DNA from 3 places in the Sporosarcina sp. USHLN248 genome. Region 3 is predicted to be linked to each of the others. Evidence: riboswitches for the same ligand, from Rfam matches in the RefSeq annotation. Region 3 holds a riboswitch; each other region holds the start of a gene.
What was found. Region 3 has a riboswitch for S-adenosylmethionine ahead of WFH04_RS08950 (methionine ABC transporter ATP-binding protein). Riboswitches for the same ligand answer to the same signal wherever they lie in the genome.
Positions count from the first base shown of each region.

Region 1: linked by a shared signal. The riboswitch ahead of WFH04_RS13490 (methionine biosynthesis PLP-dependent protein) and the one ahead of WFH04_RS08950 (methionine ABC transporter ATP-binding protein) in region 3 are both predicted to bind S-adenosylmethionine.
Region 2: linked by a shared signal. The riboswitch ahead of metA (homoserine O-acetyltransferase MetA) and the one ahead of WFH04_RS08950 (methionine ABC transporter ATP-binding protein) in region 3 are both predicted to bind S-adenosylmethionine.

Region 1 covers NZ_JBBCZC010000034.1:12,960-23,177, forward strand. Annotated here, with positions in the region: gene WFH04_RS13470 (DUF6973 domain-containing protein) at 1-729, shown strand, start outside; gene WFH04_RS13475 (hypothetical protein) at 726-1,205, shown strand; gene WFH04_RS13480 (DMT family transporter) at 1,345-1,659, opposite strand; gene WFH04_RS13485 (DMT family transporter) at 1,661-1,993, opposite strand; SAM riboswitch class I at 2,128-2,233, shown strand; gene WFH04_RS13490 (methionine biosynthesis PLP-dependent protein) at 2,321-3,451, shown strand; gene WFH04_RS13495 (cyclase family protein) at 3,485-4,234, shown strand; gene WFH04_RS13500 (ABC transporter ATP-binding protein) at 4,992-5,978, shown strand; gene WFH04_RS13505 (ABC transporter ATP-binding protein) at 5,981-7,003, shown strand; gene WFH04_RS13510 (peptide-binding protein) at 7,128-8,960, shown strand; gene WFH04_RS13515 (ABC transporter permease) at 9,023-9,988, shown strand; gene opp4C (oligopeptide ABC transporter permease) at 10,003-10,218, shown strand, end outside.
Region 2 covers NZ_JBBCZC010000001.1:172,517-182,734, forward strand. Annotated here, with positions in the region: gene WFH04_RS00770 (prolyl oligopeptidase family serine peptidase) at 1-814, shown strand, start outside; gene WFH04_RS00775 (M23 family metallopeptidase) at 1,119-2,096, opposite strand; gene WFH04_RS00780 (thioredoxin family protein) at 2,213-2,530, shown strand; gene WFH04_RS00785 (glycerophosphodiester phosphodiesterase) at 2,575-3,291, opposite strand; gene WFH04_RS00790 (AbrB/MazE/SpoVT family DNA-binding domain-containing protein) at 3,308-3,589, opposite strand; gene WFH04_RS00795 (YitT family protein) at 3,823-4,680, shown strand; SAM riboswitch class I at 4,746-4,888, shown strand; gene metA (homoserine O-acetyltransferase MetA) at 4,981-5,889, shown strand; gene WFH04_RS00805 (YetF domain-containing protein) at 6,029-6,730, shown strand; gene WFH04_RS00810 (NAD(P)-dependent malic enzyme) at 6,734-7,900, opposite strand; gene WFH04_RS00815 (TetR/AcrR family transcriptional regulator) at 8,155-8,727, shown strand; gene WFH04_RS00820 (DMT family transporter) at 8,779-9,126, shown strand; gene WFH04_RS00825 (DMT family transporter) at 9,126-9,440, shown strand; gene WFH04_RS00830 (RluA family pseudouridine synthase) at 9,507-10,218, shown strand, end outside.
Region 3 covers NZ_JBBCZC010000017.1:61,929-72,146, forward strand. Annotated here, with positions in the region: gene WFH04_RS08915 (3-hydroxyacyl-CoA dehydrogenase/enoyl-CoA hydratase family protein) at 118-2,502, shown strand; gene WFH04_RS08920 (acetyl-CoA C-acetyltransferase) at 2,533-3,708, shown strand; gene WFH04_RS08925 (acyl-CoA dehydrogenase family protein) at 4,584-6,371, shown strand; gene WFH04_RS08930 (arsenate reductase family protein) at 6,545-6,904, shown strand; gene gcvH (glycine cleavage system protein GcvH) at 6,985-7,368, shown strand; gene WFH04_RS08940 (toprim domain-containing protein) at 7,431-7,775, shown strand; gene WFH04_RS08945 (thioredoxin family protein) at 7,793-8,089, shown strand; SAM riboswitch class I at 8,140-8,244, shown strand; gene WFH04_RS08950 (methionine ABC transporter ATP-binding protein) at 8,442-9,467, shown strand; gene WFH04_RS08955 (methionine ABC transporter permease) at 9,460-10,128, shown strand; gene WFH04_RS08960 (MetQ/NlpA family ABC transporter substrate-binding protein) at 10,178-10,218, shown strand, end outside.

The DNA of each region.
Region 1 (10,218 bases), on a different contig from region 3:
AAAAACGACTTCAATTATATTGAAGTATCAAAGCAAGATCTTGACTATGCTTCAATAGTCGAAAAGCTAGATATTGATAGTTTGGAGAGGTACTCTCGAGAAATGCAAAATGAAAACCCTACCTTTTCAGAAGATGAATTGAATAATTTGTTAAAGGTTGAAGTAATAAAACGAGGTATTGAATCAAACATTATCAACGCAGATGGAGAATTAATAAATGCAAGTCCAGATATTTCACCATACTCTTATGGTGACTTACCAATAATAAAAAACAAATTAGGTCCCAATGAAAAGAAAGTGTTTAATGAGAGCTTGGTGAAAGGTGTAGCTGTTCTATCTGCGGGTAATTTTGCTATGTATCATTATCAAAAGTATTATTCAGGTGGAGAAGATGATAATGCAGATGCGTTTAGACACTCTTTATGGATGGCTGTTTCTTCGGCTGGGGTTGCAGGTTCAGACTTTTCGCGGAGATTTGGAATAGCTCATGAAGATGACTTTCCAAGTTCTGCATTAGCAAGAAGTATGGATTTGAATAATAACAATGTTGGAATTAGTTATGGGCCTAAACTTGCACAATTCGCAGGTAATGCTGATTTGTTCGATAGAATGGCACTTCAGATGATAAATGAAGCTGTAAAAAATGGTGAAATGAAAAGATTCCGTGGAACTGATATTGGTGTGAAAACTTCTTTAGTAAAAACAAATAGTACAGGGGCTAAAAAATGAGTTTAAATTCCCAAAAACTTTTAAAGTACGTGTTTTTTTTCTCTTTGACAATAACAATAGCAGTCGTAGCGTACAATATATATAAAATAGATGAAAATGATGCGATTCGCTCAAAGATTAAACAAGAAGTTCAACAGAATGAATATGTTGATTTTGGTAAAGCAGTGAATGGCGATTGGGATAATATAATCTTAGTTTTCCCGTATACGGAAAAAGCTAAAATAAAGAAGGAATATGGAATTGATGTAAATCGAATCAACGACTTTTCAGTAGCATATCGAGAAGATCGTGTGCTTATTCTATTTTGTAAAGGAGAAAGCATTCAAAACTATGTTTATTGGGTTGGCAGTTTTTCATCAAGTGAAGATGAAAAATTATATGATTCCTTTCAGATTAAAAGAAAAGACGCCAAATTTAAAACAGATAAAAGTTCCAATAAAGGCATACCTTTAAATCTAATCCATGTAAGAGAATAATTGTTAGGATAAACATACTAAAATTAGTAGTACAAACTACTCAGAATCAGTGGGACGCTCTTCAATGACCGCATGCAATTATTGCGTACTATAGAAAAATAAAAAACGATGGAATGCCGCAACAGACATCCCATCGTTTTTATCCAAATACTTTTAGTCCTACCGCTCCTCCGATAATAAGCAGCAAAAATACAATCCTTTTCCATCCGGCAGATTCCTTAAAAAACAAAATGCCCATAAGCACTGCGCCTGCAGCTCCTAATCCAGTCCAAATCGCGTATGCTGTTCCCATCGGAATTTCGCGCATCGCCAAAGACAAAAAGAAGAAACCGGCGGAAAACGTGCAGATGATTGAAAGAAGCCAAACATAGTTCTTTTTCTGCAAATAAAGATTAATGCTCATCACGCCAAATATTTCTCCAAAACTGGCCAAAACTAAATATACCCATGCCACTTCAATCGCCCCCTTCATCTACAGGATCGACTGTCGTCATTTTAATACCAATTACACCGATTATAATGATACCGATAAATAATATTTTAATAAAAGAAAACTCCGCTCCGAAAAATAAAAAGTCTATCAGTACAATTGCAGCGGCGCCAGATCCAGTAAAAACAGCATATACCGTTCCAGAAGGCAATTTTTCACATGCTTTAATAATCGAATAAAAACTAATAATGATTGCAATGATTGTTCCTGCCCATTCTAACGGTGTCTCCGAATAACGCAGACCGATCACCCAGAACACTTCAACGACCGCTGCCAATAAAACATAAAGCCAAGCCATTCCATGACCTCCAAATCGTATCAAAATTGCATACCTACAGTATAGCAGAAACCTATAAAGAGATTTCTGAAAGAAGGCTTGCTAAATTTTCGAATATATGATAACTTTGGATAAATCAAAAATGCATAGCTTCATTCTTATCAAGAGAGACGGAGGGATTGGCCCGTAGAAGTCTCAGCAACCAGCCCGTATTGGTATGGTGCTAATTCCAAAAGGCAGATTCTGTCTTGAAGATAAGAAGATTGAATTCAACGACGATCACGCGTGTTGAGGCCCTCTTCTATCTTGGAAGGGGGCTTTTTATATGCAGCGAAAGGATGGGTTTCATTGACGAAAAGAAGTATACATACGAACTTAGTGCAATTGGGCAATCGAAGCGACAAAAAAACAGGTGCGGTCAATCCGCCAATCTATTTATCTACCGCATACAAACATGATGGTTTAGGACTTTCCACCGGCTATGACTATACTCGGACAAAAAATCCAACACGGACCATTTTAGAGGATGGCATCGCCCAATTGGAATCTGGTGATCAAGGCTATGCGTGCAGCTCAGGAATGGCTGCCATCCAATTAGTGCTTTCCCTATTTGCATCAGGCGACGAGCTGATTGCCCCCGATGATATTTACGGCGGCACATATCGGCTTTTCGAACAATATGCCACAAATTATAATATCCGTACCTCCTATGCTTCTTTCAAAACCGTAGAAGAAGTTGAACAACAAATTACGGAACAGACAAAAGCACTTTTCATTGAGACGCCAACGAACCCTTTAATGATAAAAATAAACATTGCATCATATGCTGAACTTGCGAAAAAACACGGACTTTACCTCATTGTCGACAATACATTTTTAACACCCTATTATCAGCGTCCTATTGAATTGGGAGCAGACATCGTCATCCATAGCGCCACTAAATATATCGGGGGCCATAATGATGTGTTGGCAGGATTAGTCGTTGCGAAAGGAGAAGCATTATGCGCGCAATTATTTGAACAACATAACGCCATCGGTGCAACCCTCTCTCCGTTCGATGCATTTTTAGTCATTCGCGGATTAAAAACATTACATGTGCGAATGAGACAGCATGATGCGAACGCAAAGGAAATTGCTGCCTATTTGGAAACTCATCCGCTTGTTACGGATGTGCTATATGCAGGTGTCGGAGGCATGCTGTCATTCCGGCTAAAAGAAAGCAGCTATGTCGACCCTTTCTTGAAAAACTTGAACTTAATTACGTTTGCAGAAAGTTTAGGAGGCGTGGAAAGCTTTATCACCTATCCGACAACGCAAACACACGCGGATATCCCCGTAGAAGAACGCGTGAAACGCGGTGTTGATGACCGTCTTCTACGCTTCTCTGTAGGGCTTGAAGAAGCGGAAGATCTGATCGAAGATTTGCACCAAGCGATCGACGCAGCTTATCAAGCAACGGAAACGGCAGTTCCCCGCTAAGGGTTCATTTAATTATGAAAGAGAGTGATTGCAATGACAGTAAAAGCGGAATCAGAAATTCAAGAAGCACTTCGTTTATTGAAAAGTAAAAAATGGGTTGATTTGACGCATACTTTCGGTCCGAATTCACCGCATTTTTTCATGTTCGATGACGCAGAATTTAAAACGCTGTTCACACATGACGATGGCTTTTTCGCACAAAACTTTTCGTTTTCTGGACAATACGGAACACATATTGATGCGCCAATCCATTTTGTGCGCGACACACGCTATTTGGAAGAGCTACAGCTGAAAGAATTAGTATTGCCTTTAGTCGTTATAGACAAATCCGCAGAAGCAGCAGCAAACAATGATTTCACATTATCTGTTCAAGATATTTTGGATTTCGAAGCTGTGCACGGAGAAATAGAAGAAGGCACCTTTGTTGCCCTTCGCACGGATTGGAGCAAAAGATGGCCCGACCACGAAGCATTTAATAACAAAGATGCCGATGGAAACAATCACATTCCCGGATGGGGTCCAGAAGCACTCAAATTACTATTCGAACATAGGAAAATCAAAGCTATCGGACACGAAACGTTCGATACCGACTCTGCAATTGATTTCCGCAAAAACGGTAAACTGATCGGTGAATATTATGTATTGGAGCAAGACACATACCAAATTGAACTAATGACGAATTTACATCTATTGCCAGCTAAAGGAGCAATCATCTTTAATATTGTTCCGAAGCCAGAAAAAGCATCGGGCTTCCCGGTTAGATCGTTTGCTATCCTTCCATAAAAAAGCCCGGTGCCCAGACTGTAGCCAAAGTGTTTTTTCACTTTGGCTACAGTCTTTTTAAGGTTCGTAGTCATGTGAGAGGAATTTGCCCAGCTTGGCTTGAGAACGCTTGCCACGTGGAAGACAATATAGGTGCGCGACGTCCGTAGTGCCTTAATTTCCGCAAAATGCGCGTAAATACAACAAATCGAACCCTTCGCCGCTCGATTGACTGCATGACTCGCCTCGTGCAGGCTCACACGAGGCCGAGCGATGACCCGAATAGAACGTAATGTTCATGAGGGAAGGAACAAAGGAGGCAACCTAAGCTCGTTGCTCCTGCAGCAACGGTTGCATGACCAGCGTCCTACTGGCCTCAACTTAGTATGCGAACGTTTGTCAACAAGCTGAGCCCGGTGCCTCTGGGCTTTTTCCATATCAATCGACAGAAAAACACATAAACCTCTTTAAAAACCATTAACTCACTCTATGCATAGATAAAGCTCTCCAACAACGCATAATCCTGCTAAAGCCACATAACTTCAATACTTCCATTGCTATTATACAGTTATTTCATAAATCGAAACTTCATAAAATCGAAATAAATTCCTGTTGATTCCTGTAGAATAAGTTCGAACCATCTTTTCCGATATATTACAAAAAAGTGATTGACAACTTTGAGTGTTATGATTAGGATTGTATATAATTATCAGACTAATCATAGAATAATTGATTACCGCTCTTCTTTTTTTGCTACTAACACGAATGGAGGGTCTCTATGAATCAACCCGTCTTGAATGTCCAAGCGTTAAAAACGTATTTTTACTTGGAACAAGATTTGATCGCAAAAGCGGTTGACGGCGTCTCTTTTTCAGTTTATCCGGGAGAAACTGTTGCAATCGTTGGAGAATCAGGCAGTGGAAAAAGCATTACCGCCCTTTCAATTATGCAGCTTATTAATAAACCCGGACGCATCGTAGAAGGAACTATTCAAATGAATGACCGCAACTTGCTTGAATTAAAGGCTAAACAAATGACTTCGGTCCGCGGCAACCAAATTGGCATGATTTTTCAAGAACCGATGACAGCCTTAAATCCTGTCTTCACCATTGGTAATCAACTAATTGAAATGATCCGTAAGCATAAGAAAGTATCCAAAAATATCGCCAAGCAAAAGGCGATTGAATTGTTAAAGATTGTTGGCATTCCCCGCCCCGCTGAAATCATCAAGGAATACCCCCACCAACTTTCCGGGGGAATGCGACAACGTGTTATGATCGCCATGGCAATCTCATGTGAACCTCAACTCATCATCGCAGACGAACCTACCACAGCATTAGACGTAACGATCCAAGCTCAAATCTTAGACTTATTAATCGAAATGCAAAAGCGCTACAATATGGCACTTCTTCTCATTACACACGACTTAGGTGTTGTTTATGAATATACTGATCGGGTCATCGTCATGTACGGTGGACAAATCGTTGAACAAGCCCCGACGAAGCAACTGTTAAAATTGACAAAGCATCCTTATACACAAGGTTTGTTGAGCAGTTTGCCAAATTTGGAGGAAGATGTAGATCGTTTAGGAACGATTAAAGGAACCGTTCCGCCCGCCTACAATTTCCCTGTCGGCTGCCGATTCTCTACCCGTTGCCCGTATGCGATGGAAAAATGCAGTCAGTCCAACCCCGAACTGTTTCAATACGACATAGATCACTACGTACGCTGCTTCCTATACGACGTTGGAGGTGAAGCGAAATGACGATGGTCCAAACAACAGCGATTGAGAAAAAAACCGGCGATGAACTCGTCGTCATTCGGGATGTAAAAAAATATTTTCCAATAAAAGGCGGCGTTTTGCGGCGTACGATTGGACAACTTAAAGCAGTTGACGGCGTTTCCTTTAGCATACGCAAAGGGGAAACATTAGGGATCGTCGGTGAATCGGGTTCCGGGAAATCGACATTGGGACGCGTCCTCATACGATTATTAGACCCGACAGAAGGGCAAATCCTTTTTAATAACGAAGACATTACGAAATTACGTCAGCGTCAAATACGGCCAATCCGCCAAAACATGCAAATCGTCTTCCAAGACCCTTTTGCATCATTGAATGCAAAAATGAGCGTGGAACAATTAGTGGAGGAACCTTTAATTGTTCAAGGATCGATTTCTAAAAAAGAAAGAAAAGAACGTGTAAAAGCGATGATTGAGAAAGTCGGTTTACGTGTCGATGATTTGCAAAAATACCCTCATGAATTTTCTGGAGGACAAAGGCAGCGAATTAGCATCGCACGGGCACTCATATTGGAACCGAAATTTGTCATTTGCGATGAGCCAGTGTCTGCATTGGACGTTTCCATTCAAGCGCAAGTTTTGAATTTAATGAAAGACTTGCAGGATGAATTGGGTTTAACGTATTTATTCATCGCCCACGACTTAAGCGTCGTCAAACATATTAGTGATCGTGTGGCAGTTATGTATTTAGGGAGGATTGCAGAAATTGCCCCGAAAAAAGAGTTGTATGAAAACCCAATGCATCCATATACAAAGGCATTACTCTCTGCAATTCCAATGATTGATCTAAATGAAACCCCACAAACCAAAAAGGAGAAAATTAAACTGCCGGGCGACTTGCCAAGCCCTGCTAATCCACCTTCAGGCTGTGCGTTTAGAACGCGTTGTCCGAAAGCTTTTGATAGATGTGCCATTGACCGTCCAGAGTTGCAAGAGATTCAAACAGATCATTTTGTCGCTTGTCATTTATATAGCGAAGGAACGATATAATCTATCAAATGCATAGTTGTTTTACTCCGGTGTCACAGTCATTACTGCGAATTTAGGAGGTGATGCATCGATCCATATCCACTCTTCATTGATGTGTCGAAAAAAAGTAAAGGGGGACATGATGTTGACAAAGCTATATATGCACAGATTTACTCTTATCGTTCTATTGTTGATGTTTGGCATGGTGTTGGCTGCATGTAATTCTAAGGATGATGCAACGGGTGATACTGCTACCGAAACGGAAAAACCGTCAGAAGTGGCAGAAACAGAAGAAGACGAAAAAGCTGCAGAAGAAGGTCCGAAAAAGGGAGGTACAATTGTCGGTGCGATGTACTCTGCGCCGGCTGGTATGTTCAACCCGATTTTCTATGAAGATTCCTATGAAGCAAACATTATCGATTTTGTATTTGAAGGATTGGTAAGTCAAAACGAATCATTGGAATTCATACCAAGCTTAGCTGAAAAGTGGGAGACAAATGATGATCAGACAGAGATCACATTTTTCTTGCAAGAAGGAGTTAAATGGCATGACGGCGAGGAATTTACAGCTGATGATGTCGTCTATACGTACAAAGCGATGTCTGATCCGGATTATGAGTCTGCTGGCGGTGTAAGAGCAAACTATGTGCAGCCGTTATTAGGCTACGACGAATATCAATCAGGCGAAACAGATGAATTTGTTGGTGTTGTCGCAGACGGAGACTATAAAGTAACGTTTAAGTTTGCAGAGCCGAACGTCTCTCCTCTTTATTATGCAAGCTTCCCGATCATCCCGGAGCATATTTTTAAAGATATTCCGGTAAAAGACATTCCGGAAGCTCCTGAATCATTGCAGCCAAATAAATTAATCGGTACAGGGCCATTCAAATTTACGGATATGATCGAACGTGAGCAATATGTTTTATCCCGCAATGACGATTATTGGAAAGGTGCACCGCTATTAGATGAAATCGTTTGGAAAGTCGTTGCACAATCGGTCATGATCGGGTTACTTGAAAAAGGAGAAATTGATTTTGTGGCAAGTCCTGGCGGCATTGCACCTGCAGATTATGATATCGTCAATGACTTTGGCAATGTTGTCATTGTAGAGCAAGCTGATTTCGGCTATCAACTTTTAGGCTTTAAACATAACCATCGAACAACAGCAGACGTTGAATCAGGCGCGTTGACACCTGATAACTGGGTTCCGAACAAAAAACTGTCTGATCCGAAAGTGCGTCAAGCGATCGCTTACGCTGTCAACCGTGTCGGGTTAGTCGGTGAAGGGCATGGCGAAGGATTATTGCACGGCAGAGGGCAACCGATTAACTCGCCGATTGCCCAACAAATGTGGGCATACGATGAAAATGCAGTTACAAAATATGATTATGATCCAGCAAAAGCTGAAGCGATGTTAGATGAAGCGGGTTATGTTGACGTGAATGGAGACGGTTTCCGAGAAGATCCAGATGGCAACGAGTGGGTCTTGAACATGGATTACCCTCTTGGAAATGAATTGCGCGAGCGCTCAGCTCCGATCATCCAAGCCGATTTAGAAAAGGTCGGCATTAAAGTGAACTTGCGCCAGCCATCTGAAATGTCTGTTTACGTTCCTGAACTAACAGATGACAATACAGATTGGGATCTATATTTGATCGGCTGGAATCTGAGCAGTACAGATCCAGACCCATCCGGATTATGGGCAACAAGAGCGGGTTACAACTTCTCTCGATGGAACAATCCAAAGTCGGAAGAACTGCTTCAAAAAGCGGTAAAAGCGCCAGAAGCATTTGATCAAAAATATCGTGAGGAAGTTTATGCTGAGTGGCAGAAACTCTTCTCTGAAGACTTGCCTGCATTGCTTCTATATGCACAAAACAGCCTATGGGCATACAATGACCGCATTCAAGGCATTAAAATTCTTCCACACACGATGTATCAGGATTCCCATGAGTGGTGGGTTGAAGACGCAGAATAATTGAGGGAGGATACGCGAGAGTATGCAAATGCATACTCTCCCCCTTTAAGGGAGGAAGATGGATGGTTCAATTTATCATTAGAAGAATTCTCTTATTTATCCCGATGCTGTTCGCGCTATCGATTATCGTCTTCGGCCTCGCAAAAGCTGCTCCAGGCGATCCATTTTCAGGCAAGATTCTTGATCCTGATGTCGGCATGGAAGTTTACGAGAAACAGCGGGCTGAATTAGGTTTGGACAAACCAATCCCTGTCCAATACATAAATTGGGCAAAAAAAGTCATTCGCGGCAATTTCGGAGAATCGATTACGTACAAAGGAAGATCAGTAGAAAGCCTTATTAAAGAACGTTTTATGAACACTGTCTATTTAGGAATCTTTGCTCTCGGCATTACATTGATCGTTGCAATACCGATCGGGATCTATTCTGCAAGGCATCCTTATTCTTTAATGGATTATGGAACAACAACATTTGGATTTTTCGGGCTCGCTGTTCCTAATTTCTTTTTCGGTTTAGTTGTTATCTATTTATTCGCCATTAAATTAGGTTGGTTTCCTGCTCAAGGTACAATTTCTAATAATAAATTAACCGGCATTGCAGAAATTAAAGATCGGCTTCATCATATGATATTGCCCGGGCTGACATTAGGTCTTGCAAGTACAGCTGGGTATATGCGTTATATGCGCTCAGAAGTGATGGATGTATTGGGGAGCGATTATATTCGGACGGCAAAAGCAAAAGGGATGTCAGATCGCAATGTACTATATAAGCATACTTTGCGCAATGCGTTAATTCCAATCATTACTTTATTAGGGATGGAATTAGGGCCGTTGCTTGGCGGAGCAGTAATTACGGAGCAAGTTTTCAATTTCCCCGGCATTGGCACTTTATTCATTGGATCAGTCGTGAACCGTGACTATCCTGTCGTTATGGCAATCGTTCTTCTATTAGGGGTAGCTGTCTTAGTGGGGAATTTATTAGCCGATATCTTTTACAGCATTGTTGATCCGAGGATTCGTTATGATTAGGGCGGTGATTTGATATGCATTCAATTAATGAAGATGAGTTGCAACCTCAAGAAAGCACAACACAAATGGTACGCAAACATAGAAGCCCCTTTCAATTATCTCTTCAGCGATTTTTGAAAAATAAACTTGCAATTGCAGGTATGGTAGTTTTGACGATTATGATTTGTGCTGCTATTTTTGCGCCGTTGCTGACCGACCACGATCCGTTGGAGCATAATTTGATGAAAGTC
Region 2 (10,218 bases), on a different contig from region 3:
AATTCAAGTGTTTTATCCATCGAAAGACGGAACAAAAATTCCGATGTTCCTCACATGCCGAAAAGGACTGCAATTGAACGGGGAAAACCCGGTGCTTCTTTATGGCTATGGAGGCTTTAATGTGAGTTTGACTCCATCATTTTCACCGGCACAACGATTATGGATTGAACAGGGAGGCATTTACGCGGTTGCTAATTTACGCGGCGGCGGTGAGTTTGGAGAAGAATGGTATAAAGCTGGAACATTGGAAAACAAACAAAATGTATTCGATGATTTTATTGCAGCTGCTGAGTGGTTAATTGCGAAAAACTATACGAAAACAGCGAAGCTTGCCATTATGGGAGGCAGCAACGGTGGACTGTTGGTCGGTGCATGCATGACGCAGCGTCCAGACTTGTATGGAGCCGCAGTATGTCAAGTGCCGGTTACGGATATGTTGCGCTACCATAAATTCACGGTCGGGAGATATTGGGTAACGGACTATGGCAATGCAGAAGAGAATCCGGAGCATTTTGAGTTTATGTACAAATATTCTCCATTGCATAATGTGAAAAACGGAACGGCCTATCCGCCAACACTTATTACAACTGCTGATACAGATGATCGAGTTGTCCCATTGCATGCGAAAAAATTTGCTGCGACATTGCAGGAAGCTCACATTGGTGACAATCCAATTTTATTGCGCGTCGAAAAAAATGCAGGCCACGGGCTCGGTAAACCGACCGTTAAAATCATCGAAGAACTGACGGATGTTTATACTTTCTTGAATAAAACATTGAATAACAAATTTGACATAGAAACAGGCTACCAATGATGAAGGTAGCCTGTTTTGTTTAGGTTCTTGTAAGTCTATACTATCATTACGTTAATAAACCGTTCTCGTGCAAAGTAAGTGAGTGTCCCGCGCTGTTCGAATGCAGTACGTGCCAGTAAACAACCGACCTAAGCCAGTAATGCTGTAAAACACGTCAATAAACGGCTCTAATGCACCAGTAAATCAAGCAGTCACGCCAGTAAGTGAGTAGCCTGCGCCAGTAATAGAACAGCTGTGCGAGTTATGCATTTACTGTCCTAACTTCAAGTTTCCATCTGCTCTATAGTTATTGCCCCACATGTTGTTATCGATTTCTTTCCCATATACGCAATGATGGGTAAGGATCAAATGACCATTCGATTCGCCCGTTGTATTTATACATGCCGTAATGGAGGTGTGGAGGGAATTTTCCAGATGTGCCTTCTTTTCCGTAGCCAGAACTGCCGACGAAGCCGATGAGTGTGCCTGGTTCGACGATATCGCCTTCTTTTATTCCTTTATCATAATACGCCAAGTGGGCAAAGTAATGATACGTATTATGGTTGTCCCGGATACCGATGCGCCAACCGCCATAATCGTTCCAGCCCATAATTTCAATGACACCGTATGAAGTGGACAATACGGGAACGCCATAGCCGGCGAAAATATCTGTACCTTCGTGAATTCTTCTGCCGCCCCAGCCGCGGCTTGAACCCCATGTTCCACGGTATGTGTAATGATGGCCTTTAGCTATTGGAAATGTATGTTCATCCAAGTTGATTGTTTCAAAATGCTCATACAACTGAGCGATTGTGTAAATTTGTTTGACTGTATCTTCACGTTTGTAATATTGCCATAAAGCAGCTTTGAATTCGTTTTCTGATGGGCCGAACTGGCGCAAATGATTAGCCATTGTCATTAATACATCTTCAGGTTGATTGAAATCAGCGACTCCATCTCCGTTTCCATCTACGCCATGTCCTCCGAAAAATGCAATGGAGTCAGGGTCGGTATCCTTGAGATGAGGGTTCAATGCTCCTCTCCAATATTCATCTGAAAATAGGATGGCAATTAATCCATCTTTCTTCGGAAGATCGTTCCGTACTTGCTGGATATTCCGTTCGTATTGGTCAATGGCAGCTAAATGATACCATGGCACTATTTCATCAGCGAATTGAAAATAAAGCGCCATGCGTTGGTCGTAAATTTCCTCTTGAGTCAATTCTTGCGAAGAGGAGACAGAAGGCATAAAAAATAATACAAACATAATGATAATAGAGATGTATATACAATGGCGGCTCAAGAGAAACCCTCCTTTTTCATTCACTATGTTTCCCCGTTTTGCAAATTTCATGAATTGTACCTTCAGGGAGAAAGAGATAGAATGAACTTAGGTAAAGAAAGAAGGAGCTGATAGGAATGGAGAAGTTGCAATCGAAAGAGCAATTTGAGCAATTGAAAAATGAGGAAAGAACTATTTTTATGTTTTCGGCGGATTGGTGTCCAGATTGCCGTGTCATCGAACCGATTCTACCTCAAATCGAAGCGGATTATCCGGAATATGAATTTATTTATGTCGATCGAGATGAATTTATTGAAATTTGTCAGGAGATGGACATTTTCGGAATTCCAAGCTTTATCGCTTTCCATAATGGGGAAGAGGCAGGAAGATTTGTAAGCAAGGATCGTAAAACGAAAGAGGAAATTGAATCGTTTATTGACAGTTGCTCAGCATAATTAAAAAGATATCGATCCAGTCTATTGTGGATCGATATCTTTTTTTATGGAAAAAATGAAACCATTTCCTCCGGGAAATCGGTAAAAATCGCTTGCACTTTTGCTTCTTTTAATAGAGCGGCATGTTCTGGATCATTCACTGTAAAAGCCCGAATAGGCACTTGCTGTTTGATTATTTCTTGCATAGATGGTCGAAGTGCAGTCGGAAAGAGAAGATGAAAAGCATCTGCCGGTATTTGTTGTAAATAGGAAAGTGGATTCACTAACACTTCCATAACAAGTGCTCCCGTTTCGATTTGTGGCATTAAATTTTTAGCTGTTTGGATTGCGCTATGATCGAAGGAAGAAAGAATCACTCTCGATTCAATTCCCCTTTCTTGAATAATGTCCAATACTTTTTCTACCATGCCATCATAAGGGAAAATATCCGATTTTAGCTCAATATTAAGCAAATGTTCCGTTCGTGAAAATACATCTAATACTTCGGGAAGGGTTGGGATTTTTTCACCGCTGAAATCAGGGGAAAACCAACTGCCAAAGTCAAATTCTTTTAGCTCGGATAAAGTTAAATCTTTAATGAACCCCGATCCATTCGATGTTCGATCTATCGATTCATCATGGATGACAACAAGTTGTCCATCAAATGTCATATGAACATCGAATTCTACACCTCTCACTGGAAGGCGCGCCGCTTCTTTAAAAGCGGCAATCGTATTTTCGGGAAAATTGCCTGAAGCACCCCGATGGGCGAAAATATCCATCAATGCTCCCCCTCGATCATTTCCATTGCTCTTTCTTTTCTGCGATTTCTTTTTTTAAGATTTCCGCACCTTTAGGACTGATATACATGCCATTAGAAAGCCGTTTGTTTTCAGGAGTAATTTCACCAGTGACGATACAAGCTTCATCTACAACATATTTTCTTAACACAATCATATCGTCATCAACGAATATTTCCATTGGTGCACCTTTCTCTAACTTTAACGTATTTCTAAGTTCTTTAGGAATAACGATACGTCCTAAGTGATCGATTTTCCTTACAATCCCTAAACTTCGCATAATATCCTCCCTCACATTTGGTTTTCTTGTAATCAAGTATACTAAAGTTTTATAAAAGATACAAAATATAGAATAGTATATATTTATTTTTCCTATTTATACTATTCCTTTTATAAAGGTTTTAAAACTTCATACTCATTGAAAGTATTTGATTAGTAGGTGAGCTTTTGAAAATAGTTATAAAAAGGCTAATTTCTGTTAGAATAAGTAAGTCTAAGAAAGGAGAAATTACGATGTCATTCATTCATAAAAAATCCGTTGTATTTGACTATATACAAATTATTATCGGTTCTGCTTTTGTTGGCTTGGCTTTTAACATTTTCTTGCTTCCATCGAAAATTGCTGCTGGAGGCGTTTCAGGAATTAGCACCATTCTATATGAATTATTCGGTTATGAGCCTGCGTACGTCCAATGGCTTATTAATATTCCGCTAATCGTTTTAGGCTTGATTTTAGTTGGAAAGGAATTTAGCGCCAAAACAATTGTCGGTACATTTTTTGTTCCATTTGTCATTTGGCTATCGAAAGATTTGTCGGTCAATATTGACAATCCATTGCTAAGCTCTATTTACGGCGGTATTTTGCTCGGTATCGGACTCGGAATTGTTTATCGGGGAAATGGGTCAACTGGGGGAACGGCGTTAATTGCTCAAATTCTGAAGAAATATACCGGAATTTCAAGCGGTTTCTCACAGCTCATCGTAGATGGGATCGTTGTTGTCACATCAGCTTTTGTCTTTAATTTTGAATTAGCTTTATATGCATTAATGTCAATCTATGTGACGAGTAAAGTAATCGACTTCGTACAGCTACAAACATCACCGACAAAATTAGTTTTGATCATTACCGAAAATGAAAAGAAAATTAAGTCCATCATACAAAATGAAATCGATCGTGGATTTACAAAAGTGAAATCGACCGGGGGATATTCCGACAATGAGAAAACGATGATCTTATGTGTCGTCGAACAGTCTGAGGCAGTTTATTTGAAAAAACTGTTGCAAACTGCAGAGCCGTCTTCATTTGTTATTTTCCTCAATGCATCTGAAATATTAGGATTAGGCTTTTCGAAAGCAAAAATCAGCCAATAGCCGCTGCCGGAAAATAGATGTATACAAAGTTATGAAAAATGGTATAATGGTCTTCAATTGAATAATTCTTATCAAGAGAAGCTGAGGGATTTGGCCCAATGACGCTTCAGCAACCTCTGCGATTGCAGGAAGGTGCTACCTCCAACAAGACGTTCGGTTTTCCGAACGATCGGCTTGCCAATGCGAGCTAATTCTTGAAAGATAAGAACGATGAAGCTGACAGAAACCCTCGTTCCTATCTAACGGAATGAGGGTTTTATTTTGGTTTTGTAGCTTTTTTAGAAAAAGGGGGAAAAGACATTGCCGATCAACATTCCATATAATTTGCCAGCACGTGAATTGTTGAAAGAAGAGAAAATATTCATTATGGACGAAAAAAGAGCAACAAGCCAAGATATACGTCCTTTGAATATCATAATTTTAAATTTGATGCCTGAAAAGGAAAAAACGGAATTGCAACTTTTGAGATTGTTAGGAAATACACCTTTGCAAGTGAATGTATCGTTTTTGAATACAGCTACCTACGAATCAAAAAATGTTAGCAAAAGCCATTTGGATGCTTTCTACTCGACTTTCGACCAAGTCCGACATAGAAAATATGATGGCTTGATCGTTACGGGTGCCCCAATTGAGCATTTGCCTTTTGAAGAAGTCGCCTATTGGAATGAACTCCAGCGCATTATGGATTGGTCGACAACAAATGTCACATCCTCTCTCCATATTTGTTGGGGAGCACAAGCGGCATTGTATCATCATTACGGCATACAAAAACATAGATTGCCCGCAAAATTATCAGGGGTTTTTCATCATACTTTATCAGATCAAACGGTAAAGTTGACTCAAGGATTTAACGATATTTTTGAAGCGCCACATTCGAGGTATACGACAGTATCGATTGAAGAAATCGAAAAAAATCCGGGGCTTCATCTTCAATCTGTCTCGGAAGAAGCCGGAGCTTTCATCGTGTTGTCGAATGACGGTAAGCAAATTATGATTACTGGACATCTTGAATATGATGCTTCAACGCTATCCGAAGAGTATGAACGCGATGTTAAAAAAGGTATTGAAGTGAATGTTCCGAAAAATTACTTCCCAAATGATGATCCATCTCAAAAGCCATTGAATACTTGGCGATCCCATACGCATTTGTTGTTCTCTAATTGGCTAAATTATTATGTTTACCAAGAAACACCGTATCATTGGAATTAAACATTGCAAGCCATCCGCTAAGCTGGATGGCTTTTTTTATCAAAAATTAAATACTCGTTACGAAGAGAAAGATTCTCTCGCATAATAAACTATATTGGTGACACACTACTTTTCAAGTGGAGGTGTCCAATTCATGAATATGGATGAATTTTTCGAGTTTAGTTTTTGGGAAATGATCATTAGAGCAACGATTGCTTTTGCTGTGCTCTTAGTATTGGCAAGATTGATGGGGAAAAAACAAATATCACAATTGACATTTTTCCATTACGTTACAGGAATTACAATCGGTTCAATTGCGGCGGATATTGCAGGGGAATCGGAAACGCCTTTTATGAATGGTTTAATTGCAATGATTTGGTGGGCATTGTTAACTTTGCTCATGAATTATATTGCTCTCAAATCGAAAAAAGCGAGAGTGTTATTGGATGATACACCATCGATTCTCATTCACGAAGGTCGACTGAATGAACAGGAAATGAAAAAAGTAAGAATGACTTTGAATGATTTAAATATGATGCTTCGAGAACAAAGCGTTTTTTCTGTCTCAGATGTAAATTATGCGATTCTCGAAACGAACGGCAAACTAAGTGTATTGAAAAAGGCGGGGCAGGAAGCGGCCACTAAAACAGATGTGAAAGCTTCCGCAAAAGATCCGAAATATATTCCAACTGAGATCATTTCCGATGGGAAATTGATTCAAAAAAATTTAACGGAACTTAATTTAACGGAAGAATGGGTCATGAAACAGTTGAAAAAGAAAGGCATCGGCCAAATCGATCAAGTTTACTATGCAGAAGTATATGGTGATGGAAGCTTATTCGTCGATGAAAAAGATGATTGATCGTTATCCGATAGGGACCGCAGGAAGCATTGAGACGCCTGACTCAATTGCAGCTTTACTTACAGCCTTCGACACTTCTGTGACAACTCGTTCGTCGAATGGGTCGGGAATAATAGTATCTTCGCTCAGTTCCATATCCGTTACTAAAGAGGCGATAGCGAAAGTCGCTGCCATTTTCATATGCTCATTTATTTCCTTTGCTCGTACATCAAGCGCCCCTCTAAAAATGCCAGGGAATGCCAAAACATTATTCACTTGGTTCGGATAATCGGACCTGCCGGTTGCAATAATGCGTGCACCATATTCCTTGGCAACAATCGGCATAATTTCTGGAACCGGATTGGCCAAGCCGAATATAATCGGATTTTCTGCCATACTTTGGACCAGCTCTTTCGTCAATAAATTCGCTACGGAAACACCAATGAATACATCTGCATCCGAAAGGGCATCTGCCAATGTACCGGTTAGATCGGTTGGGTTTGTCATTTGGGCAATTTCTGTCTTTATGTGATTCATTCCATAGGGACGATTGTTGTAGATCACTCCTTTAGAATCGCAAATTGTAACATGGTTGCATCCGAGGTTCAAAAGTTGCTTTACGATTGCAATTCCTGCTGCACCAGCTCCATTGACAACGATTTTAACATTGCTGACCGATTTATTGACGATTTTTAAAGCATTTAATAGCCCCGCAGCAACGACGATTGCTGTGCCATGCTGATCATCGTGGAATACCGGTATTGCACATTCTTTCCGTAAGCGCTCCTCTATTTCAAAGCATCGGGGTGCTGATATATCCTCTAAATTAATGGCACCAAATGTAGGGCTTATTTTTTTGATTGTGTCCACGATTTCGTCGATGTTTTGTGTAGAAAGGCAAATTGGAAAAGCATCTACGTCGGCAAACTTTTTCAACAACAATGCTTTTCCTTCCATAACCGGCAGAGCCGCTTCCGGTCCAATATCGCCAAGGCCTAATACGGCACTGCCATCCGTTACAATAGCCACTAAATTACCTTTAATTGTGTAGTCATACACACTCTCCATATTTTTCGAGATTTCAATGCATGGTTCAGCAACACCCGGAGAATAAGCGAAGCTTAAATCCACTTTATTCTCCAAAGGGACAGTTGAAATGATTTCCATTTTTCCCTTGTGAAGCCTATGCATTTCAAGCGATGAATGATACCCTTTATTCAAATTATCCACTCTCCTTTTGAATTTTTGGAATATAGTTATAAATTATTACCACATTCTACTGAAATTGCAATAGCGAATAGTAAGTCAAGTCGTAAAATTATGTTTATTTAAGCGTTTACATTCCTATTGTAATAAGCTTGCTGGTAATGAAAACTTTTTTTGCAATGGCTTTGCACATATGTTAATATGAATGACAGTCATTCATTGTGAAGGGAGATCATTAAATGGATAAAAAAAGCAAGATTGTCCTATCGGCTATAGAAGTTTTCAGGCAAATTGGCATAGAGAAGACAAAAATCTCCGATATTGTAAAAGCAGCGGGAATTGCTCAAGGTACATTTTATTTGTATTTCCCTTCAAAATTATCATTAATGCCGGCTATAGCGGAAGTAATGGTAGAAAAGACAATGGAAATTGTCAAAGATCAAGTGGATGAGCAACAAGACATTTCTGTGCAAATGAAGCAACTGATCGATGCAATTTTCAAAGTGAATGAGGAGTACCATGAAATCCAAGCGCTTATTTATTCGGGACTTGCTTCTACTGAACATTTGAAGGAGTGGGAAACTGTTTATGCGCCATTTTATAATTGGATTAGCGAAGGATTGAAAAAGGCGAAAATGGAAGGGAAGATTCGCCAGACAATTCAGCCAGACAGAACTGCAAAGCTGATTATAGGACTTATTGAATCGGCTGCAGAGCAAATTTATCTATATGATGTGAATAAAGAAGACGAGGCGAAAATTCAAAAGGCAGAGGTATATGAGTTTTTAAAACATGCCTTATCAATTGGTTAAGTTTTTTCACATTAAAATGAATGACATTCAGTCATAATTAGGAGTTTTATTATGAATAAATCATGGATCTATGTGGGTTTAACAAGTTTTTTCGAATTAGTATGGATTTTTGGGTTTAACGTAGCAAGTGTGTGGTGGCATTGGATTCCGATTGTAATTTTCATTTTCATCGATTTTCATTGCTTGGCGAAAGCTTGCGAAAATTTGCCGACTGGCACAGTGTACGCTATTTTTGCCGCTATTGGCACAGTCGGTACAGCTTTAATGGACGTGTTCTTCTTCGGTGAAAGTTTAAGTGGCGGGAAAATATTGTTCATTGCCATTTTAGTGATCGGCGTCATCGGGTTGAATTTATCCGATGCCCGAGAGAATAAAACTGAGAAAGGAACTGTTCAATAATGGGTTGGCTATATGTAATAGCAGCGTCAATCAGTGAATTTATAGGAGTCATTGGATTAAATCAGTATAGTGAAAAGAAAACTTTATGGCATGCGCTTCTATATGGAGGAGGATTTGGGGGCGCTTTTGCTTTTTTATATTTTTCATTCAACTACTTACAAGTGAGCACTGCATATGCCGTTTGGATCGGGGTCGGTACAGCAGGTGCAGTATTCATAAATATGGTGTTTTTCGGTGAGTCGAAAAGCTTCGGTAGGATTTTCAGTGTAATGCTCATTATTATCGGCGTTGTCGGATTAAAAGCACTATCGTAATAAAGCCTGAATTTGTCAAATGAGCATTGTTTAGTGGATAATGAACAAAGTGAAGGAGGTTTTAGTATGAAGAATAAAGATCGTACCTTCAGCTATCGTGCTACCGAAGAGAGCGAACTATTGCCTTTATTGCTAAACATCATATCCAATAAAAGCCGAAATTCGATTAAATCTATTTTAGCAAGAGGACAAGTTTCTGTAGATGGACAATCGATTACAAAGCACAATTATCTTGTCCAGGCTGGCCAGTTAGTGGAAATAGTGGACAATTGGGCGGCTATTGGTGAAAGCAGCTTATCAGGCATTTCGATTCTTTTTGAAGATGAAGACATACTTGTCATAGAGAAGGAAGCAGGTTTGCTTACGGTGGCAGGTAAGGATAAAAGTGAACGCACGGCTTATAGTGAATTGATGAATTATGTGAAGCAAATAAATCCGCGCAACCGCATTTTTATCGTTCATCGTTTGGATCGCGATACATCAGGCGTGCTCATTTTTGCAAAAAGCGAAGAGGTTAAAAAACAGCTGCAAGATAATTGGGATGACGTTGTAAAGGAACGTTTGTATACTGCGTTAGTGGAAGGGAATTTGAAAAAGGAAAAGGGTACAATTCAATCCTATCTGAAGGAAACGAGGACTTATAAAGTATACTCAAACCCGACAGATAATGGGGGACAGCTATCGATAACCCATTTCCGTAAAATTAGAGGGAATCGACAGTTCACTTTAGTTGCAGTTGAACTCGAAACAGGAAGGAAAAATCAAATACGAGTTCATA
Region 3 (10,218 bases):
AAATATTGCGAAAAGGGGATAAATGGTCTAAACTATGACTATAGATTGCGTTTCTATTTTTTTTACTTATGAAATGAATGAGCATTCATTCAAAAGAAGAAAGGGAGGCTCGCTAACGTGACATATCAAATTAAAAAAGCAGCAGTAATCGGCTCTGGTGTCATGGGCTCAGGGATCGCGGCTCATTTGGCGAATATCGGTATTCCGGTATTGTTGCTGGATATTGTTCCGAACAAATTGACAGAAGAGGAAGAAGCGAAAGGACTAACGTTAGAGGATACGAAAATCCGCAATAAGTTCGCTGCTACTGCACTGGAAAAATTATTGAAACAAAAACCTGCACCTTTGGCGACGAAGAAAAATCTATCACTCATTGAAATTGGCAACTTAGAGGATGATGTAGATAGATTGAAAGACGTTGATTGGATCATCGAAGTAGTGGTTGAAAACTTAGATGTGAAAAAAGGGCTGTACGAAAAAATAGATGCGGTAAGAAGTCCGCAAACGATTGTTACATCGAATACATCTGGGATTAGCATTGAGGCGATGGCGGAAGGGCGATCGGAAGACTTCCAAAAGCATTTCCTTGGCACGCATTTCTTCAATCCGCCACGCTACCTGAAATTATTGGAAGTCATTCCAAACAAGAAAACAGATCCGGCAGTGCTTGATTTCATGTTGCAGTTTGGAGAGGACAAATTAGGAAAAGGCGTTGTCATTGCGAAAGACACTCCGAACTTTATTGCGAACCGGATCGGAACGTACGGCTTGCTTATTACGTTGCGAGAAATGGAGAAGCGAGGCTATTCAATCGGAGAAGTCGATTCGGTTACAGGTACATTGATTGGCCGCCCGAAATCTGCAACATTCCGAACATTAGATGTCGTCGGTCTGGATACATTCATGCATGTCGCGAAAAATGCTTTTGATAAAACAGAGGGCGAAGAGCAGAAAGTATTTGAATTGCCGCCTTTCATGAAGAAAATGATTGACAATGGCTGGTTAGGTGCAAAAACAAAACAAGGTTTCTATTTAAAGAAAGATAGAGAAATTCTTGAATTGGATCTTGAGACGTTTGAATACGTACCGACGAAGAAATTGAAAACGCCTTCAATTGAAATGGCGAAGCAACAAAAAGGGCTTGCAAACAAAGTGAAATCGCTCGTATACGCGAACGACCGTACAGGCGAAATATTATGGAATGTTCTTTCGCCGACATTACGCTATTCTGCCCAATTGACTGGTGAAATTGCCGATGACATCGTTGCGATTGACAATGCGATGAAATGGGGCTTTGGCTGGCAGCAAGGTCCATTCGAAATTTGGGATGCGATTGGCGTTGCGAAATCCGTCGAGAAGATGAAAGAGGAAGGCTCACAAATTCCTGCATTCGTAGAAACGATGCTATCAAAGGGCATCGAATCGTTTTATAGAGAGGAAGATGGGGATCTTCTCTACTACGATGGGGAAGGGTATCGACCAGTACCAGTGAACGAAAAAGCGATTGATTTGAAGCGCTACAAAAAGAAACATGGCGTCATTAAAAAGAATTCGGGTGCAAGTTTGATCGATCTTGGAGATGGCATCGCATTGTTGGAATTCCATTCACAGTCAAATGCGATTGGTCCTGATGTCATTCAAATGATCAACTTTGCAATTGACGAAGTTGAGAAAAATTACAAAGGTCTTGTCATTGGTAACCAAGGCAAGAACTTCTGCGTAGGGGCAAACCTTGGCATGATTTTAATGGAGGCCCAAGACGATAATATTTTCGAGCTTGATTTCATCGTCCGCTCATTCCAAAACGCTATGATGAAAATCAAGTATAGCCGTAAACCGGTCGTTGCTGCACCATTCCAAATGGCGTTGGGCGGTGGAGCGGAAGTTTGCTTGCCAGCAGCGCATATCCAAGCATCCATGGAAACATATATAGGTCTTGTTGAAGCAGGAGTTGGCCTAATCCCTGGCGGCGGTGGAAACGTCAACCTCTATTCAAAGCATTTGAAAGGGTTACCGAACGGTGTTCAAGTAGACTATCAATACGTCGCGAACAAAGTATTTGAAACAATTGCAATGGCAAAAGTATCGACATCTGCTGAAGAAGCGCGTGAAAACAACTTCCTTGATTTTGCAGATGGCATTAGCGTAAATCCGGATCACTTAATTTATGATGCGAAACAGGCGGCATTGGCATTGTATGAAGGTGGATATACACCTCCGAAGAAAGAGAAGATTCCGGTGACTGGAGATTCCGGCTATGCAACGATGCTCTTAGGTGCTGAAGGCATGTACTTGTCTGGTTACATTAGCGACCATGATTTGAAAATCGCGAAGAAATTAGCGTATGTATTATCTGGTGGCAAAGTGCCATATGGAACTTTAGTCGATGAGCAATACATGTTGGACCTTGAGCGTGAAGCGTTCTTGAGCCTCGTAGCTGAACCGAAATCACAACAGCGCATGCAGCATATGTTGCTCAAAGGGAAACCGTTGCGCAACTGATTAGCGTCAAAGTAAAAAGGAGGAAGTCGAATGCGTGAAGCAGTAATTGTAGCCGGTGCAAGAACGCCGGTCGGAAAAGCGGGCAGAGGTTCACTTGCGACTGTCCGTCCCGATGATATGGGAGCCTTGGTTATCAAGGAAACTTTAAAGAGGGCAAATGGTTATGATGGACCGATAGATGATTTAATTATGGGCTGTGCAATGCCTGAAGCTGAGCAAGGGATGAATATTGCACGCAATATCGGCGCTTTGGCAGGATTGCCAGATACGACGCCTGCAATTACAGTGAACCGTTTCTGTTCATCTGGATTGCAATCGATTGCCTATGCAGCAGAACGCATTATGTTAGGTCATTCTGAAGCGATTATCGCTGGCGGCGTTGAATCGATGAGCATGGTGCCGATGATGGGCAATACGATCCGTCCAAACTTCAAATTGGCGGAAACAGCACCACAATATTATATGGGCATGGGGCATACTGCTGAACAAGTTGCGATGAAGTATGACGTGAGCCGTGAAGACCAAGACGCATTTGCTGTAAGATCGCATGAACGAGCGGCGGCAGCGATTGCAGAGGGGAAATTTAAAGATGAAATCGTGCCGGTTGAAGTTGTTAAGCGATTCGTCGACGACAGCGGCAAATATCAAGAAAAGACTTTTATGTTCGAAATGGATGAAGGTGTCCGTCACGGAACAACAATGGAAGTGTTGGCGAAGCTGCGTCCAGCATTTTCAGTAAAAGGCTCTGTTACAGCAGGGAACGCTTCGCAAACTTCAGACGGTGCAGCATCCGTGCTAGTAATGGATCGCGAAGTGGCTGAAGGAAAAGGCTTGAAGCCAATCGCCAAATTCCGTTCCTTTGCGGTAGGCGGAGTGCCCCCTGAAGTAATGGGAATCGGACCGATTGAAGCAGTTCCGAAAGCACTTAAATTAGCGGGGCTTTCCATTGACGATATTGACCTTTGGGAATTGAACGAAGCATTCGCTTCCCAATCATTGCAAGTCGTCCGCCATTTAGGCTTGGATATGGATAAAGTAAACGTCAACGGCGGCGCAATCGCCCTTGGCCACCCACTAGGCGCAACCGGATCTGTCCTGACATTGAAATTAATGAACGAACTAAAACGCCAAGGCAAACAATTCGGCGTCGTCACAATGTGCATCGGTGGCGGAATGGGAGCAGCCGGAGTATTTGAAATGGTATAACAAAAGCGGAGGCGACCGGTTAGCTCCGACAGGCACTGGAAGAAAAGAGCCTAAGGCGCTTTTTGCCTTAGACTCTTTTCTGAAGTGACCCGAGGAGCTGGTCGCCGGAGTCTGGATGATAACAAAAGCGGAGAGGGGCGTTTAGCTCCGACAGGCGTTGGCCGACTAAGAGCGCCGCGTCCTGCGGCAAAGTCGGCACTAATACGTCCTGTATGTCGGAAGATAGGAAACTAAGGCGCTTTTTGCCTTAGCTTCCTATCTGAAACGACCCGAGGAGCTGCCCCTCGGAGTCTGGATGATAACAAAAGCGGAGAGGGGCGTTTAGCTCCGACAGGCGTTGGCCGACTAAGAGCGCCGCGTCCTGCGGCAACGTCGGCACTAATACGTCCTGTATGTCGGAAGATAGGAAACTAAGGCGCTTTTTGCCTTAGCTTCCTATCTGAAACGACCCGAGGAGCTGCCGTCCGGAGTCTGGATGTGACTAAAGCGTAGGGCGGCTGCTCAACCCCGACAGGCACTGGAAGGATTGGACTTAGGGCGCTCTTTGCCCTAAATCCAATCCTGAAGTGACCGAGGGGTTGCCGCCCGGAGTCTGGATGGAAACAAAAGCGAAGCCCGTCACGCAGAACGGGCTTTGCGAGTAAAAGCGCAGCGTTAGGAGCACATAAAAGCCCTGCCTGTCACATCGAACAAAAGCAATGTGTAGAGTGCACATAAATACAAGAGCAGCACATCTTTATCTAAAACCATTCCTGCAAAACGCATTTACTTGAACAATAATCAACGATCTTGGGTGCCAGTCATTACATTTATGTACGCTAAATTAAATAAGTGTAAGTGGCTGCCTCTCATAAAATATTAAGGAGGAATTTCAAATGGCTGAAACAAAAACGACTGACTTAATTCGTGGTGGAGCATTTTTAATTGAAGACATTGAACCTGAACGTGTCTTTACGCCAGAGGATTTTACAGATGAGCATAAAATGATTGCAAAAACGACAGAGGACTATGTAAAAAATGAAGTTGCTCCCGTTATTGAAAACTTGGAAAACCATGAATTTGAACACTCTGTAAGACTATTGAAAACTGCAGGAGAATTAGGTCTGCTTGGCGCGGATGTTCCTGAAGAATACGATGGCTTGGGCCTTGACAAAATTTCATCTGCACTAATCGCAGAGAAGATGTCAGTAGCTGGCGGGTTTTCCATTACGCATGGTGCACACGTTGGAATCGGTACATTGCCGATCGTTCTTTTCGGAAATGAAGAGCAAAAGAAGAAGTACCTTCCAAACTCCGTAACGGGTGAAAAAATTTCTGCCTACGCATTGACTGAGCCAGGTTCCGGATCGGATGCTTTAGGCGCGAAAACGACTGCAAAATTAAATGAGGCAGGAACGCATTACATTTTGAATGGTGAAAAACAGTGGATTACAAACGCTGGTTTTGCAGATGTATTCGTTGTCTACGCAAAAATTGACGGCGATAAATTCTCTGCGTTCATCGTTGAAAAAGATTTCCCTGGCGTATCTGTCGGCGCGGAAGAGAAGAAAATGGGTATTAAATCCTCTTCTACACGTACATTGATTCTTGAAGATGCCGAAGTGCCTGTTGAAAACCTATTAGGAGAAATCGGTCGAGGACATGTAATTGCGTTTAACATTCTTAATATCGGGCGCTATAAATTAGGCGTAGGCACAATCGGAGGCTCAAAACGTGCTCTTGAATTAGCGATCACGTATGCAAATCAGCGCCAGCAGTTCAAAACGCCAATTTCTTCATTTAATTTAACGAAAGAAAAGCTTGCGACAATGGCATCGAAATTGTACGCAACTGAAAGTTTAATTTACCGTACAGTCGGTTATTTTGAAGAGCGCAATAGCCAAATGACGCCTGAAGAGCAAAAAGACGGTAAAGCTGTTGCAGCTTCGATTGCGGAGTATGCAATCGAATGCTCCATTAACAAAGTTGTTGGATCTGAAGTGCTTGACTACATTGTTGATGAGGCTGTTCAACTGCATGGCGGATACGGCTTTATGCAAGAGTATGAAGTAGAGCGTATTTACCGCGATTCACGCATAAATAGAATTTTTGAAGGTACAAATGAAATTAACCGGTTGATCGTGCCTGGCACATTCTTGAAAAAAGCGATGAAAGGCGAACTGCCATTGCTTGAAAAAGCACAAGGCTTGCAAGAAGAATTGCTTATGATGATGCCAGAAGAAATTGGCGACGAGCCTTTGGCACAAGAGAAAGTGTTAGTGAAAAACGCGAAGAAAATCGGTTTGTTGGCAGCTGGAATGGCTGCGCAACGCTTCGGAACGAAGCTTGAACAAGAGCAAGAAGTGCTTGTGAATATCGCGGATATCGCGAACAATATTTTCGCAATGGAATCTGCACTATTGCGTACGGAAAAAGCAGTGGCGAAAAATGGCGCTGATAAAGAACAACAAAAGATCTTATATACTGAAATCTTCTGTCAGGAAGCATTCGAAGCAATCGAAAAGGATGCAAAAGAAACATTGCTTGCTTCAGTGGAAGGAGACAATCAGCGCATGATGTTGTCAGCACTGCGCAAGCTAACTCGTTCGAATCCTTACAATATCATTGCGAAGAAACGTGAAGCAGCTGCAAAATTGATTGAAGCGGAAAAATATATCCTTTAATATCGAGCTGTTGAAGTCTACCATTTCGTTATGTAGTTTTGATTGCATGGGTCTTACTCATGAACTGTACGTAAAAACATCGTAATTGAATTGCCACATATGCCGCTCGGGTATGCTTGTATACCTGGGTGGCTTTTCTGTTATAATGGGGCTAAATGGAGGTGTTGAGAAGTATGGCATTGACGTACTATGGCTACAATAAATGCGGCACGTGCAGAAAAGCTAAAAAATGGCTTGAAGACAAAGGCATCGAATTCAAGGAAATCGATATTACACAAAATCCGCCAACAGCAGCTGAACTTGAAAAAATCATAAAAGCCTCCAATTTGGAGCTCAAGAAATTTTTCAATGTGAGCGGCATGAAATACCGTGAGCTGAACTTGAAGGACAAGTTGCCTGCAATGACGGACGAAGAGAAGATAAAACTGCTTTCTTCAGACGGCATGCTACTGAAAAGACCGCTTCTTACAGATGGTGAAAAAGTGACGGTAGGCTTTAAAGAAGAGCAGTTCGAGGAAGTATGGGGGAAGTGAATAACTCCCTTGTCTTTAAGATGGAATTATGTCAGAATTAAATAGAATCAATAAATGTAGAGTGATGGAGGGGTTATGGGATGAGCACACCTAAAAATTTGCGTTTTTCTGCAGAACACGAATGGGTAAAAGATGAAAGCGGTAAATATCGAATTGGTATTACACATTTTGCTCAATCTGAATTGGGGGATATCGTTTTCGTTGAACTACCTCAAGTCGGTGATGAAGTGAAAGTGGATGAGCCTTTTGGCAGTGTTGAATCTGTAAAAACTGTTTCTGAACTTTATGCTCCAATTAGCGGTAAAGTCATTGAAGTGAACGAAGAGTTGGAAGATAGCCCTGAATTGGTTAATGAATCTCCATATGAAGGTGCATGGATGATCGTCGTTGAAGCAACAGATGAGTCAGAATTGGATGCGCTAATGTCTGCTGAAGAGTATGACAAAATGACTGTTGGTGAATAATCATACGTGAAAGCGCCGGTGAAAACTGGGGCTTTTCGTTTTTCTTCGGGAGGGAGCATGTCATGAAGGCAGAAAAGCTCTTAATTGTTGAAGGTTTATCCGACAAAAAGAGAATCCAGAAGGTGTTGTCAGAGCAAGTTGCCATCATTTGCACGAATGGAACGGTCAGCTCGTATCGCATGGAAGAGCTTTTATATCCATTTGAAGGATATGATCTCTATGTTTTCATGGATGCAGATGACTCCGGCGATAAGCTTAGACAGTTATTCATCCGAGAATATCCCGAAGCGATCCATCTCTATACGGAGCGCCTTTATGGACAGGTGGAGAAAACCCCTTTGCGCAAAATAGCAGAAATTTTGTTAAGAGCAGATTTCAAAGTGCATCCCGAATTTCTTTTATATTGAGGGTGGTTAAGTTGGGAATCGAAAATTGGACGAGAGAACAATGGGAAAACAGTAAGGAAAAACCTTTATCGGTCTATTATTTATATACGCCATTATGCGGCACATGTGCGGTAGCTTCCAAAATGTTGGAGGTCATTTCTGTCATGAAGCCTGATTTGCCGATTGGGAAAGCCGACATGAATTACGTGCAAGATTTGGCGGTCGATTACCAAATAGAAAGCGTCCCTTGCCTGCTAATCCAAAAGAACGGTAAAATCACCCATAAAATCTACGCATTTCAATCAATCCCGTATCTTCTTGAAAAGTTAAGTTGACTTCTAAACTGTAATTATGATATAAATGTATTTAACAATTCAATACGTCACTCTTATAAAGAGAGGTGGAGGGAAGTGCCCTATGAAGCCCGGCAACCGTCATGAATGTGAAATGGTGCCAAGTCACGCAAAGCTTTTGCTTTGGAAGATGAGAGATTGGACAAATGTTTATAGTACTATAACATATTGAACCTTTCTGCTTGTCTGCAGGAAGGTTTTTTATTTTTGAAGAAAAACCTCATTTATGGGAGTTTTACTTTATAAGATAAAAAGGTTTCATTTATGTTAATTATAAATGAAGGAAAGTGCTGGCGTTTGCACGTTCGGATGATCAGAAATATGAGGTGGGAAAATGATTCAATTATCTAAAGTGGAAAAAAGGTTCGGTTCCAAAGAAAACGGCATAGCTGCTGTGGACGGCGTGTCCTTTACGATAACGGAAGGTGAAATTTTCGGGATTATCGGCTATAGCGGAGCAGGAAAGAGTACATTGATCCGCTTGTTGAATGGACTTGATATGCCGACTTCGGGGAGCATCAAGATTGGAAAGCGGGAAATTACTGCAATGAAAGGTCAAGAGCTGCGTAAAGCCCGTCAGAAAATTAGTATGGTCTTCCAGCATTTCAACTTGCTCTGGTCAAGAACCGTAAAGGAAAACATCGCCTTTCCACTGGAAATAGCAGGTGTGAAAAAGGCGGAGCGTGACAGAAAGGTTTCCGAGCTAATCGATTTAGTCGGCTTGGCCGGAAGGGAAAATGCGTATCCATCACAATTATCGGGCGGGCAAAAGCAACGGGTAGGAATTGCACGCGCATTGGCGAACGATCCTGAAGTTCTTCTATGCGATGAAGCAACGTCAGCTCTCGATCCAGAAACAACGGATTCGATTTTAGAATTATTGACGAGCATCAATGAACGGTTAGGATTGACAATTGTCCTCATTACACACGAGATGCACGTAATTCGGAAAATTTGTCATCGGGTAGCTGTAATGGAAGCAGGAAAAGTAGTAGAAATCGGACAAGTATTAGATGTTTTCCAGTCACCGCAAGCGCCTGTTACGAAACGATTTGTTTCGCAAGTGACGGAGCCTGCTGGGACAAATGAGGCACTTGGCAATTTGAAAAAGGACTATTCCGAAGGCACAATCATCAAGCTATTCTTTATCGGAGAGCGAACAGAACAGCCAGTGTTGGCTAACTTGATTCGTAAATACGATGTTGAAGTGAATATTGTGCAAGGAAATATTTCGCAAACGAAAGGCGGAGCTTACGGAACGCTATTGCTCCAGCTTGTAGGGGAGAAAGCGGAAATGGATGAGGCAATTGCCTATCTTCATGAACAAGGTGTAAAAACAGAGGTGATAGGCAATGAATGAATCTTTATTTGTTAATATTGATTGGGAAAAAATGTGGAAGGCGACCGTCGAAACATTATATATGACGGGTGTATCAACTTTATTTACTTTCATTTTCGGATTAGCACTCGGCATTCTGTTGTTTTTATCGGGCCCAGGGCAACTTTGGCAAAATCGGATTGTCAACATATTCACGGGAGCCATTGTTAATATTTTTCGTTCAATTCCGTTTATCATACTCATAATTTTACTGATCCCGTTTACTACGTTACTCGTCGGTTCAATGCGTGGGCCGGAAGCTGCTCTACCTGCTCTCGTAATCGGTGCTGCTCCGTTTTATGCTCGGATGGTGTTAATCGGATTGCAAGAAATTGATAAAGGTGTTATTGAAGCTGCGAGATCGATGGGTGCGAAAACAAAAACGATCATTTTTAAGGTGTTATTGCCTGAATCATTGCCTGCTTTGCTTTCGGGCATTACAGTTACGGCAATTGCGTTAGTCGGTTATACTGCGATGGCTGGTGTGATCGGAGCAGGCGGATTAGGGAACTTGGCATACTATGAAGGCTTCCAAAGAAGCCGGAGCGATGTCATGCTTGTTGCTACTGTCATTATTTTAATTATTGTATTTGCAATCCAGTTCATTGGAGACCTATCTGTGAAGAAAGTGGACAAACGTTAATAACAGGATATGCCTGTTTATTATATAAATATTGTAGGGGGTACTTATTATGAAGAAAATCAGTTCGCTATTCATTCTGCTTGCTCTTAT